4 regions of the Paenarthrobacter sp. NPDC090520 genome follow, and region 2 is predicted to be linked to each of the others. Evidence: riboswitches for the same ligand, from Rfam matches in the RefSeq annotation. Region 2 holds a riboswitch; each other region holds the start of a gene.
What was found. Region 2 has a riboswitch for S-adenosylmethionine ahead of ACIQTZ_RS21235 (DUF1737 domain-containing protein). Riboswitches for the same ligand answer to the same signal wherever they lie in the genome.
Positions count from the first base shown of each region.

Region 1: linked by a shared signal. The riboswitch ahead of ACIQTZ_RS10065 (homoserine O-acetyltransferase) and the one ahead of ACIQTZ_RS21235 (DUF1737 domain-containing protein) in region 2 are both predicted to bind S-adenosylmethionine.
Region 3: linked by a shared signal. The riboswitch ahead of ACIQTZ_RS21700 (LLM class flavin-dependent oxidoreductase) and the one ahead of ACIQTZ_RS21235 (DUF1737 domain-containing protein) in region 2 are both predicted to bind S-adenosylmethionine.
Region 4: linked by a shared signal. The riboswitch ahead of ACIQTZ_RS01525 (aminotransferase class V-fold PLP-dependent enzyme) and the one ahead of ACIQTZ_RS21235 (DUF1737 domain-containing protein) in region 2 are both predicted to bind S-adenosylmethionine.

Region 1 covers NZ_JBIVXM010000006.1:236,236-240,403, reverse strand. Annotated here, with positions in the region: gene ACIQTZ_RS10070 (winged helix DNA-binding domain-containing protein) at 1-777, shown strand, start outside; gene ACIQTZ_RS10065 (homoserine O-acetyltransferase) at 815-1,936, opposite strand; SAM riboswitch class IV at 1,951-2,065, opposite strand; gene ACIQTZ_RS10060 (bifunctional o-acetylhomoserine/o-acetylserine sulfhydrylase) at 2,228-3,568, opposite strand; gene ACIQTZ_RS10055 (VOC family protein) at 3,780-4,168, shown strand, end outside.
Region 2 covers NZ_JBIVXM010000025.1:11,652-15,819, reverse strand. Annotated here, with positions in the region: gene ACIQTZ_RS21250 (hypothetical protein) at 1-580, opposite strand, end outside; gene ACIQTZ_RS21255 (glutamate--cysteine ligase) at 1-1, shown strand, start outside; gene ACIQTZ_RS21245 (O-succinylhomoserine sulfhydrylase) at 591-1,799, opposite strand; gene ACIQTZ_RS21240 (rhodanese-like domain-containing protein) at 1,802-2,212, opposite strand; gene ACIQTZ_RS21235 (DUF1737 domain-containing protein) at 2,209-2,469, opposite strand; SAM riboswitch class IV at 2,483-2,595, opposite strand; gene ACIQTZ_RS21230 (NtaA/DmoA family FMN-dependent monooxygenase) at 2,771-4,099, shown strand; gene ACIQTZ_RS21225 (aromatic amino acid ammonia-lyase) at 4,101-4,168, shown strand, end outside.
Region 3 covers NZ_JBIVXM010000026.1:44,951-49,118, reverse strand. Annotated here, with positions in the region: gene ACIQTZ_RS21705 (PLP-dependent cysteine synthase family protein) at 173-1,516, opposite strand; SAM riboswitch class IV at 1,742-1,851, shown strand; gene ACIQTZ_RS21700 (LLM class flavin-dependent oxidoreductase) at 1,887-2,984, shown strand; gene ACIQTZ_RS21695 (NtaA/DmoA family FMN-dependent monooxygenase) at 3,026-4,168, shown strand, end outside.
Region 4 covers NZ_JBIVXM010000001.1:312,261-316,428, forward strand. Annotated here, with positions in the region: gene ACIQTZ_RS01520 (class I SAM-dependent methyltransferase) at 1-682, opposite strand, end outside; gene ACIQTZ_RS01525 (aminotransferase class V-fold PLP-dependent enzyme) at 772-2,166, opposite strand; SAM riboswitch class IV at 2,201-2,314, opposite strand; gene hisN (histidinol-phosphatase) at 2,459-3,271, opposite strand; gene ACIQTZ_RS01535 (ribosome small subunit-dependent GTPase A) at 3,326-4,168, opposite strand, start outside.

The DNA of each region.
Region 1 (4,168 bases), on a different contig from region 2:
GCGGGTGGCGCCCATAAGACCCGCGAGGAACTCTCCGCGGTCCTGGAGGACGCGGGGTTCCCGGGCAAGGGACTCGGCTTCGTGTACCACCTCATGCATGCGGAAATCAGCCGGATCCTGGTCAGCGGCAAACCTATCCGCTCGGCCGGGGGTGCCCTCAAGCAGACGTACGCGCTGTTCGGGGAACGGGTACCCAAGCCTGGACCTGACGCTTTGGACGCCGATGAACGGGACCAGGCTTTGGGCCAGTTGGCCCTGCGGTACTTCACCAGCCGTGGACCGGCCACGGTCAAGGATTGCTCGGCGTGGTCCGGCCTGACCATGAAGGACGTGAAACGTGGGCTCGAGGTAGCCGCCGACGTTGCCCCTGGGGCCTTGGCCTCGCTTCCGCTCGACGGGCTGGACTTCCACCTGGCAGCAGATGATGTTGCCGGGTTGGAGCGGACCGGGGCCGCCCGGGAGGTCGGCTCAGATCCGGACGCCGCACTCCCCCGCGTGGACCTCATCCAGTGCTACGACGAGTACGTCATGGGCTACTCGCAGTCCCGGCACTACCTCGGCGGGGTGGCACCCTACTTCCCGGAAAACGGCGGCCCCATGCACGTAGTCCTGCTGGATGGCAGGCTGGCCGGCTGGTGGCGCCACGCATTCGCCGGTGGCACCTGCGAACTCGATATCCGCCTGAACCAGCCCGCCACGCCCGCCGTCCAGCGGGCACTGGAAGCCGAAGTGGACCGTTATGGCCGGTTCCTGGGCGTGGAAGCCAGGCTGGCCTGACGGCAATGCCCGTTGGACAGCCTGCCCGGTACCCCGCTCAGGCGAAGAAGGACTCCCGCAACTGCGCCGAGAGTTGCCCGATCTCCGTGAGGAAGCCGTCGTGGCCGATGGGAGCCTCGATCACATGCACCGGAACGTCACCCGGCAACGCGTCGGCGAGTTCCTTGGACTGGGCCGGAAAATAGAGCCGGTCCGTATCCACGGCGGCAATAAAGAACTCGGCAGTCGTGCGGCCCAGGGCCTCCTGCAAAGTACCCCGCCCACGCGTGACATCGTGGCTCATCAGGGCCTCGGTGATGGCGATGTAGCTGTTGGCGTCAAAGCGCCGCACCAGCTTGGTGCCTTGGTGGTCGAGGTAGCTTTCCACCTGGTACCGGCCGCGCTTCCCCAGGATGGCTGCGGCGAGCGGGGTTTCCTTGTGCTGCGGTTCGCGGCCGAAACGGACATCCAATTCCAAGGCGGAGCGGTAGGTGATGTGGGCGATCCTCCGGGCCAGGGCGAGGCCGGCCTCCGGCGCGGCACCCTGGTAGTAGTCGCCGTCGTTGAAGTTGGGGTCCTGGCGGATGGCGAGCGTCTGCGACTGGGCGAAGGCGATTTGTTCTGCGGTGCTGTAGGCACCCACGGACACCACCGCACAGCGCTTGACCCGCTCCGGGAAAGTCACAGCCCATTCGAGCGCACGGGCGCCTCCCATGGAACCGCCCAGTACGGAGTGCCAGGCGCGGATTCCCAAGGCATCGGCCAGGCGGGACTCAGCCTCGGTGGTGTCCCGGAGGGTGACCAGCGGGAACCGGGAACCCCACGGTTTTCCGTCCGGAGCCGCTGACGACGGCCCGGTGCTGCCGTTACAACCACCCACGATGTTGATCGAAATGACGAAGAACCTGTCGGTATCGATCGTGGCACCTGGCCCTACCAGTTGCTCCCACCATCCGTCTTCATCGGTGGCGCCGCGGGCGACGTGGGTACTACCGGTCAGGGCATGCTCCACCAGCACGGCGTTTGAGGCATCGGCGTTCAGCTGGCCCCATGTTTCGTAGGCCAACACCACATCGGGAAGGAAGCCGCCGGCTTCGAGTTCCAGCGGGCCCACGTGGGCGTACTTGAGGGTTCCGTCTGCTTCCTCGGATGTGGGAAGGGCTGTAGCAGTAATGGTCATTCCTTTGACACCTAACCTCGCGCTTGCCCACCGCCTTTCATGCGGCAGGCCAGGTCCTCACCCGGGGCACCCCACCGCGGAGGAGGGTTGCCGGCCAGCAAGCCGGGGCTGTCACTGGCACTCATGACCTAATACGTAAGAGTCTAGGAAGAACACAGCCGTTCTGGCGAAGAATGTGACAGCTGTGTGACGGTTTGGAGCATCTTCGTTCATGAACGAGCACCCGGCAGCGCCGCCCGGCGAATAATCGTCGGCCGGGTGGCGCCACCGTATTTCACGGCAGATCCGGCGTCAGGCGCCCTTGGCCGCGCGGAATCCCGCCTCAAGGTCGGCGATGATGTCATCTACGTGCTCAATGCCCACCGCGAGACGGACCAGTCCCGGAGTAACGCCGGCTACAGCCTGCTGCTCCACGGTCAACTGGCTGTGGGTGGTGGAGGCCGGGTGGATCACCAGGGACCGGACATCGCCGATGTTGGCCACGTGCGAGTGCAGCTCCAAGGCGTCCACGAACCGCTTGCCCGCTTCCACGCCGCCCTTGATGGTGAACGCGACAACGGCACCGGTACCGCGGGGGCCGTACTTGCGCCCACGCTCAAACCAGGGGCTGGACGGCAGCCCCGCGAAGGCGACGGATTCGACGTCGTCATGGGCTTCCAGCCATTCGGCCACTGTGGTGGCGTTCGCGACGTGACGCTCCACGCGCAGGCTCAGGGTTTCCAGGCCTTGGGCGATGAGGAACGCGTTGAACGGAGAAACCGCGGAGCCAAGGTCGCGCAGCAACTGGACGCGGGCCTTGAGGATGTAGGAAAGGTTGGCCCCGAGCGCGCCGTCCTTGCCGAGGTCGCGGGCATAGACCAGGCCGTTGTAGCTGGGATCCGGGGTGTTGAAATTGGGGAAGCGCTCCGGGTCCTTGCCGAAGTCGAAGTTTCCGGAGTCCACAATGACGCCGGCAATCGCCGCACCGTGGCCACCCAGGTATTTGGTGGCCGAGTGGACCACGATGTCGGCGCCCCATTCGATGGGACGGATCAGGTACGGGGTGGACAGCGTGTTGTCAACGACCAGGGGGACGCCCGCTTCGTGGGCAACCTTGGCAATGCCCTCAATGTCCAGGACGTCCTGGCGCGGGTTGGAGACAACCTCGCCGAAGAACAGCTTGGTGTTCGGCTGCACGGCGTTGCGCCACTGCTCGAGGTTGTCCGGGTCCTCGACGAAGGTCACGGAGATGCCGAACTTCTTCAGGGTGTGGGCCAGCAGGTTGTAGGTTCCGCCGTAGAGGCTGGGGCTGGCCACCACGTGGTCGCCCGCTTCGGCGACGTTGAGGATCGCGAAAGTTTCCGCGGCCTGCCCGGAGCTGAGGAGCAGGGCACCCAGGCCACCTTCGAGGCTGGCTATCCGTTGCTCCACGGCATCCTGGGTGGGGTTGCCGATACGGGTGTAGATCGGGGCAAGCTCGGCCAGGGCGAAGCGGTTGGCGGCACTCTCGGCGCTCGGGAACACAAAGGACGTGGTCTGGTAAATCGGAAGCGAGCGGGCACCGGTGGCGGAATCGGGTTCCTGGCCTGCGTGGATTTGGCGGGTTTCGAAAGACCATCCTTGGGACATTGCGTTCTCCTCTTTGTGGCGCATGGGTTCGGTGGATTGTGAATGCTTCCAACTGCGGCCAGTCTAGGAAGGCCCCGCGGCAATGCACAGGTTTGTGACGAAGACAGTATTTTTCGGTCTTCGGGCGTCATTCCGGCGTCCCGCCATGACGCCACGCGCCGCCCTCCAATAACATCCCACCTTGGTTAGGCTTGACTTAGCTGAGACCCGAATCACAAAGTGCCAAGATGAAGCCATGCGCATGGATCACGTCTCTTACGCTTGTGAACGAGATGGCCTTCTGGCCACGACAGAACGAATTTCCGCGGCATTGGGAGTGGACGCAGTCCGGGGCGGAGTGCACCCGCGCTTCGGTACCCGGAACATGATCATTCCCCTTGCGGACAACAAATACCTTGAAGTGGTGGAGGTCCTGGACCACCCCGCTTCGGATAAGGCACCCTTCGGCCAGGCAGTCCGGGCACGCTCGGCAGCCGGCGGCGGTTGGATGGGCTGGTGTGTCGCCGTTGACGACCTCGCTCCGTTCGAAGAACGCCTTGGCCGTTCCGCAGTTCCCGGCAACCGCAAGTTCCCCGACGGCCGGGAACTCGTGTGGCAGCAGATCGGCATCCTCGGCTTGATCGC
Region 2 (4,168 bases):
ACCCGGTCTCGTCATCCCAAGCGATCAAGAAAACCCCCACGAGTCCCTCCGTGAGGTAGAAGACGAACGGCGGAATGTCCTTGGCGGTCAGGAGGATGATGCCGAAGACCGAGGCAGCGCCCGAAGCCGTGAGACCTACCCAGCGCTTGGCCGGCGAACGCAGCAAGCCCGCGCCCAATGCGCCCAGCCCGGCAATGTGTAGCCAGGAATACCCAAGGAACGGTGCGTTGGACCCTCGACGGTAGGCGAAACGCTCAAGGTCCGATGCCCTGCGCGACAGGCTGTAGACAAACAGCGGTGCGCCCGCCAGCAATGCTGCAGCGGACGCACGCGCGAAGGTCTTGGCCGTTCCGCCAGGCAGCGCCCGGGCGAAGGCTGCGAACCCCATCGGCACGGCAGCAGTTCCCGCGGCAGCCAGGTGGTGCCCCATGATCCAGCCCCGCTCGCCACGCATCAGCAGCCGCAAGCGTTCGGCTGGATCCTGTGTGGTGTAGACCTGCGGAACGGGTGAAATCCCCACCAACCACACCACGGAACCCGCGACGATGACAGCCCCCGCCCGGCGGTATGGATGCCTCATGGCATGAAGGTTAGACCTGTTTGAGGGCCTTCTCCAGATCCAGGATGAGATCGTCCACGTCCTCAAGGCCTACGGACAACCGGACCACGCCATCGCTCAACCCGATCGCTGCGCGACCCTCCGGTCCCATGGCGCGATGCGTGGTGGTGGCCGGATGGGTGATGAGGGACTTGGAGTCGCCCAGGTTGTTGGAGATGTCGATGACGCTCAGCCCGTCCAGGAGCGCGAAAGCTGCTTCCTTGGCCGTCCGGCCACCGGACGGCGAGAGCTCGAACGTGAGCACGGTTCCGCCGGCCTTCATCTGCTTGGTGGCGAGCTCGTACTGCGGGTGCGACTTCAGGAGCGGGTACTTGACCCAGCTGATGGCCGGCTGCTGCTCGAGCCACTCGGCGATCTTCAGCGCGGAAGCCGAGCTGTGGTTCACGCGCAGCCCGATGGTTTCGAGGCCCTTGGTGAGCACCCACGCGTTGAACGAGGAAAGGGAGGGGCCGGTGTGGCGCATGAGTTGCTTGACCGGGCCATCGATGAATTCCTTGGTGCCCAGGATCGCCCCGCCCATGACGCGCCCTTGGCCGTCAATGTGCTTGGTGCCGGAGTAGACAATCACGTCCGCGCCCAGGTCGCCACAGCGCTGCAGCAGGGGAGTGGCAAAGACATTGTCGACGACGACTGTCGCCCCCGCGGCGTGGGCCAGTTCGCTGACGGCCTGGATGTCCACGATTTCCTGCATCGGGTTGGACGGGGACTCGAAGAAGACGGCTGTGGTCGGCTCGGACAGGGCAGCACGCCACTGGTCCAGGTCCGGCCCGTCAACGAAAACGGTCTCCACGCCCCAGCGCGGCAGGATCTCGTTGAGGATCACAAAGCAGGAGCCGAACAGTGAGCGGGCGGCAACCACACGGTCACCGGCACCCAGCAAGGCACCCAAGGCAGTGAAGACCGCGGACATGCCGGACGCCGTCGCGAAGCATGCCTCGGTTCCTTCCAGCAGTCTCAGGCGTTCCTGGAAGGTGGCCACAGTCGGGTTGCCGTAGCGGGAGTAGACGAAGCGCTCGTCTTCGCCCGTGAAGGCGCGTTCCGCGGCGGCAGCGGATTCGTAGACGAACCCGGAGTTCAGGAAAACCGGCTCTGCGGTTTCCTGGAAGTTGGTACGGTCAAGGCCACCGCGGACGGCCTGGGTGTCAGGGCTCCAGCCGGCGGCGTCAGGATTGAAAGTCACTTTTAGTCGTTCCCCAGGTTGGTCGGCAGGCCACGGTTCTTCCAGCCGTTGACGGTGCGTTCGCCATAACGGTCGGGTTCGCCCTCAAAGCCTTCAAGGACGTTGTAGGCCGTGAAGCCGGCCTGAGTAGCGGCGATGGCAGCAGCGATGGAGCGCTGGCCGGAACGGCAGATGAAAACGAGTTCCACGCCGTCGCCCTCGGGGGCCTGCTGTTGCAGGTCCTCCAGGAAGCGGGAGTTCGGGATGCCGCCGGCGAGGTTCCACTGGATGAACAGGGGATCGTTCTCCGTGGCCTTGGTGTCCGGAATACCGATGTGGGCCCATTCGCCCTCGGTGCGCACGTCCACCAGGATGGCGCCGTCTTCAAGTTTTGCCCACGCGTCCTGCGGGGTCAGGTCCCCTGCGTAGCTCATGCGTGGCCCTCGAATGCTTCCTCGTAGTTGTCCAACTCGTCCACGGCGCTCGCAACAGCTGCGTCCGCACTGGCTACCGCAGCGGGCAGGATCACGGCCTGCGCCACGATGACGGTTTCGCCGTTGAACGTGGCCGCCGGGCTGCCGTGCAGCACGTAGCCCTCGGCCAAAGCAGCGGAGATCCGTTCGCAGAATTCACGGGTATCAGGACCCGTGATCAGGCGGTAGGAGAGTTTTTCTTCAGTGGGTTCAGGCATTCGTGGTGCTCCTCAGTCACGCTTGCAGTTCGAAGTTCGAAGACGCCGAGTAGTCACCTGAGGCACCCCGCCGCGGGAGAGGGTTGCCGACCAGCAAGTCAGGGCTTAACGCTGGTGCTCATTACTCAAGAAAAACGTAACATCCACGGCCGGGAAGCCGCATTTGGCGACTGCACCGCCGTCGTCATGTTGCGTAACCGGTGCCTCCCCGGGGCGGGCCGAACGGGGTCCAAATGTGACGCCGCGGGAGCATAATTGACGCAGTACGACCCCCTGTAACTTCGCATGAAATCAGGTCGCGGTGAACGGACACAGCAGTTCTACACTCAAGCCCATGCTTCATTTTGGATGGTTCGTGGGCCACGGATTCGGAGTCCAAGGCTGGGGGACGCCCGGCTACGGCCTGGGTTACGACTGGAAGAAACCCGCGCTGTACCAGGAGGCCGTCAGGGCCTTCGAGCGATCCGGGCTGGACCTGTTCATCATCGAGGATTCCCTCACCGTTCCGGATACCTACGGCGGCACCGCCGAGGTGTCCTTGGCCCACGCATCCTTCGCACCGAAGCACGACCCCCTGGCCCTGGTTCCGTACCTGCTCTCGGCCACGCAGCACCTGGGGATTGTTCCGACCGTCAGCGCCTCCTTCTACCCGCCCTTCACCGCGGCGCGGCTCCTCGCCACGCTCCAGCACTTCTCCGAGGGGCAGCTCGGGTGGAACGTCGTCACTTCGGGCAGCGACCTCGCCGCCCAGAACTATGGCCTGGACCAACAGATCGAGCACGACCTGCGGTATGAGAAGGCTGAGGAGTTCGTCGACGTCGTCAGGCGGCTGTGGCGCAGTTGGGAACCTGGCGCTGTGCTTGAGGACGTGGAGGCCGGCAGGTTCGCGGACCACACCAAGGTTCACCCGATCAACCACCAGGGCGACTTCTTCAAGGTTCGTGGACCCCTCAATACGGCCCCGCTACCGGAGGAACCTGTGCTGGTACAGGCCGGGGCCTCGCCCCGCGGCAAGGCGTTCGCGGGCGGAAACGCGGACGTGGCGATCGCTTTGGCGCGCGGGGTGGACGGCATGAAGGCCTACCGCGATTCCATCCGCGAGGAGGCGTCGAAGGCGGGCAGGAACCCCGACGACGTCAAGGTCCTTTTCGTCCTCAAGCCCACCGTGGTGGGGTCCACTGCAGAGGCGGAGGAACTGAGGGCGCAGCGCCGGGAGCTCACACAACGGGATATCGACAGCCAACTCAACTCGATCTCCTACCTCTCGGTGATCGACTTCAAGAAGTTCGACCTCGACGAGCCCCTCCCCACCCTGAGCACCAACAGCAACCAGGGAACACTGGAACACTTCTCCAAGGCAGCCCCTCCAGGGTCCACGTTGCGCCAGATCCTGCAGGCCCGCAGCGGGGGAGCCGGAGACTCGATCATCGGCACCACGGAAGAGATTGCTGATTACCTCGAGGAGACCGGGGAAGCGGTTGGCGGTGATGGCTTCCTCTTCTCCGGGTTTGTGGATCCGGTGACGGTCCACTCCGTGCTGGACAAACTCACCCCGGAGCTTCGGCGCCGCGGGCTGTTGAGGAGCAGTTACGGCAGCGGTGGTTTCCGCCAGAACCTCCTGGACTTCTGACATGGCCCCCGTGCCCAAGGAACTGGTGATCGGGACCGCCGCTGTGCCTCCCGAACGCTTGGCCCACGT
Region 3 (4,168 bases), on a different contig from region 2:
GCGCACGCGCGATCAGTGTCTAGGGACTCGTGTCTGGAACCATCATCTGGCCGAATTGGCTGCCGGGCAGGGACGATCGCGGTAGGGGGCGTGGCGTGGCAGACGGGGTGGAGTTACCCCGCCTTGCCAGGGCCGTCTACGACCATAGGTCCACGGTTTCACCGGATGAGGATCAGCGCAGCGTAGCGGCGATCCGACCGTCGACCAGGACTGCCGCTACTTCCGTCAGGTCAGGCGTCTCCGAGGCGGGGACGCCGACCGCGACGGTCCTGTAAGCAACAGCCGCCGAAGCAGCAGGAGCTGCGTCATCCACCGAGGACAACGACTCCAGGGTCACTACACCCACAACTTCGCGCGGGTGGACGGTTCCAAAGCTATCGCCACGGTCCAGCACCAGGAACGCCGGCTCGCTTGGCCCCAGCGACCGGGTGTGAAGTTCGACGGCGGCCTCCGCCGCTGTCAGGCCGTTCGCCAGGAGATGAACTCCGGCAGGCGCACCGGTGAGGAGCGAGCGGATGGTTCCGTCCGGCGTCGTCGGTTCCAGGAAGCCGAGCGAGGTGAGCCAAGCGTCGTCGAAATAGGTGGAGAGGTAGTTCCTGCCCGAGTCCGGGATGACCGCAACGATGGTGTGGCTTTCATCCAACGTGGCTGCAAGTTCCAGAGCCGCCGCCAAGGCTGTGCCTCCCGTGGCGCCAATGAGCAGCCCTTCCTCCAGGGCTGCACGGCGGGCGGTGAAGATGGCGTCGCGATCGCTGATGCTGAAGTACTTGTCCACCAAGGTGGTATCGAACGCTTCAGGCCAAATGTCCTCCGCGGAGGCCGGGTGAAGGGGGTGACCGGCACCTTCGGTGTATTTGAGTGAGCCGTTGCCGCCACCGTAGCGGGAGTGCTCAGGGTCTGCCGCAATGACCTGGACCAGGCCGTCGCTGGCTTCCTTCAAGTAGCGGCCGGTGCCGCTGATGGTCCCTCCGGTTCCGACGCTCGCAACGAAATGCGTCACCGCACCCTCGGTGTCTTTCCATATTTCAGGTCCCGTGCCGGCAAAGTGGGCGCCGGGGTTGGCCGGGTTGTCGTACTGGAGTGCCAGCCAGGCACCCGGGGTCGAGGCTGCAAAGGCCGCCGCTCGGTTCGCCAGATGGTCCGGGTGTGAGCGCGGCACGAAGTCGGCCACCAGGTGCACTTCTGCCCCGAAAGCCCGGAGCAGCCGGACCTTTTCCGCTGCAGTGGCAGCGGGAGCGAAGATCACCGAACGGTAGCCCAGTTGTGCCGCCACCAGGCTCAGCCCGATCCCGGTATTACCGCTGGTTCCTTCAACCACCGTCCCGCCAGCCTTTAAGAGTCCGGCCTGTTCAGCTGCGCGGATCATGGACAGTGCGGCCCGGTCCTTGACGCTGCCACCAATGTTCTGGAACTCCAGCTTCGCGTAAATGCGTGGCCGGACGCCCACGCCGAGCTTCTTCAAACGGAGCAGGGGAGTGCCACCGATGGCATCGAGGACTGATTCGTAAACGGTCATGCCGCCCACGCTAGGAGGCAGGAAAACGGTGCGCCAAAAACCGTTGAGCAACGCGTCAGGCGTCGCTACACGCGGCTCAACGCGACGCAACGCATCGTCACGCGGGGTACAGGCCGGAGTGGAAAATGACGAATTTGGCAGTCCGTTGACGCGGTGTTTCCCGCGTTGACGCCCCGCGTCAGGGCGTTTGTACATTCCTTGGAGGTGCTCCTAGATTCAGTTCCAGGTCAAGAGTCAGCGCGCCAAGGACCGGCTCGCGCTGCGGCAACCCTCAGGCATTAGGTGGCGGGGTGCTCCGGAAACAGACCTGGCCGCGTTTGCGGCAAGTGAATGTCGACCGGCCGCGCGGCGGCCTCTGAAAAGAGAGAACATGCCTACAAATTCTGTACCCGAATTCCGTTCACGCGTTGTTGGGCTGGAGCTCGACGGCGATGGAGCCCACCCGGCTGCGTGGCGAAAGGCGCTCCACGATCCGCAGGCGCTGTTGGGGGGCTTACGGATCCGTGAGACTGTCCAGGCCGCCGATATCGCGGGATTTCACCTTGCCACGTTCAAGGACACCCGGGCCGTGGATGCCGGCAGCACAGGAATCCCAACGCGTATCGACGCCATTCAGCGCGCCGCGTTCGCAGCGCCCCTCACGGGCTCCCTGGGCCTGGTTCCGGAAGCAGGAACGCTCTTCACTGAGCCATTCCACGTCGCAACCCAGCTCGCCAGCCTGGACTACTCCTCCCAGGGCAGGGCCGGTTGGTTGGTGAACGCCGCGAACCTGCTGGAGGAAGCCCGCTCCGTGGGCCGCACGCCGCTGGCAGAGAACGAGGTCGCGGCCGAGGCAGCCGATGTGGTCCAAGCCAGCCGCAGGCTCTGGGATTCCTGGGAAGATGACGCCGTGCTCCGGGACGTGTCCACGGGCCGCTACCTCGACCGGGACAAGATCCACTACGCCGACTTCGAAGGAGCGCGTTTCTCCGTGAAGGGACCGTCCATCATCCCCCGCCCCTTGCAGGGACAGTTGGTGGTATTTGCCCCCGCAGGTCTCATTCCGGCCGTCGAGGCAGACGTGGCCTTGGTATCCGCAGCGTCCGTTGAGGCCCTTCCGACGGCGGCCCACGCGGCAGCGGCGGCTGGTGCCCAGCGGACGCTCGTGGAGTTGGACGTCATCCTGGATGCCCGTGGACAGACGGCCGCCGAGCGCCTGGCCGAATTGGACTCCCACGAGGAATGGCAGGGCGGAGCCCGCTACGCCGGAAGCGCTGAGGGCTTGGTGGAAGTGCTCACCACACTGTTCGCAGCGGCAGACGGCGTTCGCCTCAAGCCTGCTGTCCTGGACGTCGACCTCCCCGAACTGGCCTACAAGGTGCTCCCCGCGCTGCACAAGACCGGGTTGGTGACGCCACCCAAACCGGGCGCGACGCTGCGGGAAACGTTCCATCTTCCCCGCCCGGCCAACCGCTACGCCGCGGCCTGACCGACGCCCACGCATCACAGAAACCACAAGAGAGCTCACCCATGACCAAGCACCACCGCATCGCAGGCAACGGGCAGATCCAGTTCGGCGTCTTCTTCCAGGGCGTCAACCACACCACGGTCTGGAAGGACGCAGCCAGCGGCTCGCAGACCGATTTCGAATCCTTCCGCCGCGTGGCCCAGACCGCTGAACGCGGCCTGTTCACCGCGTTCTTCCTGGGCGAGGGCCTCCGCCTCCGCGAGCACCTCGGCAAGATCCACGACCTTGACGTCGCAGGGCGCCCGGACGCCCAGACCGCCCTCGCTGCCCTGGCAGCTGTCACCACCAACATCGGCCTGGTGGCTACCCAGAACACCACCTACAACGATCCCGCGGACCTCGCCCACCGGCTGGCCAGCCTGGACCTCCTGTCCGACGGCCGCGCCGCGTGGAACATCGTCACCACGGACAACGCATGGACCGGCGCCAACTTCCGGCGCGGCGGGTTCCTCAAGCACGAGGACCGCTATAACCGGGCCGAAGAGTTCGTCCAGACGGCCAAAGCGATCTGGGATTCCTGGGCCGACGGCGCAATCGCCGGGTCCCGGAACGACGCCCGCTGGCTCCGCGAAGGCAGCATCACTCCCGTGCACCGCAAGGATGCAAGCTTCGACGTCGAGATCACCGGCCGCCTCCCGCGCTCCACCCAGCACCACCCGGTGCTGTTCCAGGCCGGCGACTCACCCGATGGCCGGGACTTCGCCGTGCGGAACGCCGACGTGATCTTCTCGGCGCACCCCGAACTGGAGGACGCGAAGAAATTCCGCGAAGACATCGTCGCCCGTACCCTCAAGGCAGGCCGCCCGGCCGATGACGTGAAGATCTTCCCCGGACAGGAATTCATCCTCGGAGCCACGTCCGCCGAGGCGGAAGAGAAGCACCAATGGGTCCGCTCCCAACAGGTGGGTCCGGAAACGGCCATCGCCTACCTGGAACAGTTCTGGGGCCGCACCCTGGCCGGGTACGACCCCGACGGGCCCCTCCCGGACATCGACCCGGTGGTTGACGTCACCAACCCCACCCGCGGCAACGCCTTCCACGGCAAGAGCGCCAAGGAGCTCGCTGCCCAGTGGCGTGAGGAAGCCAAGGACAAGGGCTTGTCCATCCGGCAGTTCGTCGCCGCCAGGTCCCGCCTCAATGGCCGT
Region 4 (4,168 bases), on a different contig from region 2:
CCTTGGCACGGGTAGCCTCGTTGGCTCGAAGGTAATAGCTGCGCGACTTGGTCAATTCCATGATGTCCCCGGGGGACACAGCATCCTCCCAATGGGTGACATGGCATTCCAAGCCGGTGAACTCCGGACCGATGGCCGGCCGGAAACCCGGTTTGTGTACGTCGCCGGCATGCATGATGCGTGAAAGGCGGTGCACCCAGGGGACGGAAGTATCCAATTGGTTCCAGATCAGGCCCAGGACGCCATGCGGACGGAGCACCCTGGCGATTTCCGTGCTGGCTTTGTCGGGATCGCACCAATGCCAGGCCTGGGCAACACTGACGACGTCGAAAGCTGAGTCCGCCAGTCCGCTCGCCTCGGCGGTGCCCTCCAACGCATGGACCTGCGGGCACGACAGGCGGAGTTGCGCCAGCATGTCCGTGGAAGGATCGACGGCGGTAACCTCAAGACCTCGGTCCACGAGCAGCGTGGTGAATTTTCCCGTGCCCGCGCCGATGTCGGCCGCGGACTTCGCGCCGGCAGGAAGAAGCCAATCCACGGAGTCTGCAGGGTAGCCGGGACGCACCACATGGTAGTGCTCGCCGCCATCCTGGAAGCTTTGCCCCAGTTCCTTGCGCCGGACCGCGTGCAGCTTGGGACCGCTGGGTTGATGCGAACCCTTGGAAGGGTCTTGGGACCGCATGGTGTGTACAGACTCCTCTACCGCGAACGCCGGAAGTACCCTACGAATTTACAGCAAGGCAGGGCTGGCCGGGTCACGGCAAAGTGCGGTCAGTCCACGGTGCAGGGAGCAGCGCCTGCGGTACCGGGCGTGTTGGGGGCCCATTCGGGATAGCTGCGGTGGTCGTTCGCCGGAACCCAGCGGCCCTCGTCCACCACGTAGTCCCAGCCCAGCCCGGTGCCCTTCAGTTCCTGGATTCCCTTGAGCAGCCGGGCGGCGTCCTCCAGCCGGGAACCCACGCCGAAGCTGGCGCGCAGGGAACCGGACGGCAGGCCCAGGCGCTTGAGGAGCGGGTGTGCGCAGAACCGGCCATCGCGAAGGCCCACTCCGTGTTCCGCGGACAGGTAGGCGGCTACCAGACCGGCGTCGAATCCCTCCACCGAGAAGTTGACCACACCGATGGTGTCCGTGGAATCACTGAAGATCTGGTGGACGGTGACCCCGTCGATGGCCTGCAGGCCCTCCACAAGGTAGGAGCGGATGGCGGCCTCGTGGTCGTGCCAGGCCTGCTGGTCAAGGCCGGCCAGGACCTGCGTGGCGCGGGCCAGGGTGGCGGCGCCAAGGACGTTGGGGGATCCGCCTTCATGGCGGGCCGGACCTGTCGCCCAGCTGACGGAGTCGAGGCGGGCTTCACGGACTGCGCCACCGCCGGCAAGGTGCGGCGTTCCGGCGTCGAGCCAATCGGGGCGGCCTACCACTACGCCGGCACCGAAGGGTGCATACAGCTTGTGGCCGGAGAAGACCACGTAGTCGACGTCCGCTTCGGCGATGTTGATCCGGCGGTGCGGGGCGAGTTGGGCAGCGTCCACCACGATGCGGGCACCGAATTCGTGGGCAAGGGAGGCCAGTTCCGCGATGGGCAGGATTTCACCTGTCACGTTGGAGGCGCCGGTGACCGCGAGCAGTGAGACTCCGCCTTGGGCCAGTTCGTGGCGCAGGTTGGCGAGGGTCGCAGCAAGCGTGGAAGCGGCTACGACGCTGCGGTGCGGCACGCCCTGCCACGGCAGCAGGTTGGCGTGGTGTTCGATGTCCAGGTACAGGACTTCGCCGGTTGGCGTACCGTCGATCTGCGGAAGGCAGCCGGCCAGCAGGTTGAGGGAGTCGGTGGTGTTACGGGTGAAGATGACGGAGTCATCGGGGCGCCCGCCCACGAAGTCGCGCACGATCTCGCGGGAGTTTTCATAGACGGACGTGCTGATTTGGGACGCGAATCCGGCTCCGCGGTGCACGCTCGCGTAGTACGGCAGGACCTCGTTCAGGTACGCGGACACGATGGTCAGCGCCGGCGCGGAAGCTCCGTAGTCGAGGTTGGCGTAGCGGACGTGGCCGCCCTGGATCAGGGGCGCCTGCAGTTCGGCGCCAGTCACGGCGGCAAGGGGCCTGGCGGCCGCGGCTTCCTGCGTGGCAGTGGGAAGGGCGGTGGATTCGAACGTAACAGTGCTCATGGGACCTCACTCAAGAGGGACCCCCTTGCGGGGGGATCCGCGCTTGCCGTATCCGTTCCGGACCGGCCTGGTCGTCACCCGGGGCACCCCACCGCGAATGGAGGGTTGCCGGCCAGCAAACCGGGGTTTAGCGCTGGCACTCGTGACCTGTAGTAGACATTAAGGCACCCCGCATGCCGGACACAAAGCCGTCCACTTTGTTAAGCGCATTGTTACGCAGGATGCGGAAAGGGCGGATTTGGCGAATAAAGTGCGGCGGACACCTCCCAGGGAGGTGTCCGCCGTCGAAAATTCAGAGGAGATCGTCGATTCCCGGATTGAGGCGTTTCAGGACCTCGGAGTGCAGGATCGAGTTGGTTGCCAGTGCGTTGCCGCCGAAGGGGCCATCCTCACCTTCAAGGGAAGTGAACCGGCCGCCCGCCTCCGTGACGATCGGCACGAGGGCCGCCATGTCATAGAGGTTCAGTTCGGGCTCGCAGGCGATGTCAACGGCGCCTTCTGCCACCAGGCAGTAGGACCAGAAGTCCCCGTAGGCGCGCGTACGCCAAATGTCCTCGGTGAGGCCGAGGAACTCGTCAAGGTTCCCGCGCTCCTTCCAGCCGGACAGGCTCGAGTAGGACATGGACGCATCCGCGAGCGTGGAAACGTTGGAAACCTTCAGCCGGGTGGCCGAGGCCAACGAGCGGCCCATGTAGGCGCCCATGCTTTTGGCCGCCCACCAGCGCTTGCCCAAGGCTGGTGCGCTGACCACGCCCACCACGGGTTCGCCTTCGTCGATCAGGGCGATGAGGGTTGCCCACACGGGGACGCCCCTGACGAAATTCTTGGTGCCGTCGATGGGGTCGATGACCCAGCGCCGTGAACCGTGGCCGCTGCTTCCGAATTCCTCACCGAGGACGGCATCACGGGGGCGTGAACGCGACAACTGTCCGCGGATGGCTTCCTCAGCGGCCTTGTCCGCATCCGTGACCGGCGTCAGGTCGGGTTTGGTTTCGATCTGCAGGTCCAGGGCCTTGAACCGGTCCATGGTCTGGGCGTCCACGGAATCGGCCAGGACGTGGGCCAATCGCAAGTCATCGTTGTAGCTGGAAACGGGTTGGGTCATGCCACCAAACTATCGTGAATCCTCCACGCCCCGGGGGAGGTGAGGCTCCGACCCTCAGTTGACGGTGCCCAATTCCTTGGTTTCCTTGGCCTCCAGGCGGGGGTCGGCACCGAGCAGGCGCCTGAGCGAAGCCAGGCGGGCCACGCCGGAAGGGCCGGCATTGCCTTGGTTGACCCACTCATCCAGCCCGCAGTTCACTGCACTCGCGTCATGTTTGCAGCCACGGTCGCAGGCTTCCGTGCCGGGCTCCAGGTCGGGGAAGGAATGCAGAATGCGGCCGGCATCAACGTGGGCAAGGCCGAATGAACGGATGCCCGGGGTGTCGATGATCCAACTGCCGGAAGGAGCGTCCGCCAGTTTGAGGGCCAGGGCGGAGGAGGAAGTGTGGCGTCCGCGCCCGGTGACGGCATTGACCCCACCGGTCGCCCGTTCGGCTCCTGTGAGGGCATTGACCATGGTGGATTTGCCCACGCCGGAGTGTCCCAGCATGACGGTTACCTTGCCGTCGAGGTGGGAACGCAGGCGGGAGACGGCGTCGCTGTCCAAACGGGCGGAGAGCCCGTCGTCTGAACGTGCATCGATGCCGGAGGCCTGCGAATCCGCCGTGCGGCTGATGATGACCGGAAAGTCGAGGCTGAGGTAATTGGCCAGAAGTTCGGCAGGATCCTTGACATCCGCCTTGGTGACGAGGAGCAGCGGCTCGATGCCGGCGTCGTAGGCTGCTACCAGTGCGCGGTCGATGAAGCCGGTGCGTGGCTCCGGGTTCGCTGCAGCCACAACCACCACCAATTGGTCCGCGTTGGCCACCACGACGCGCTCGATGGGATCGGTGTCGTCCGCGCTGCGGCGCAGAAGCGTCCGGCGTTCCTCGACGCGGACCAGCCGCGCGAGCGTGTC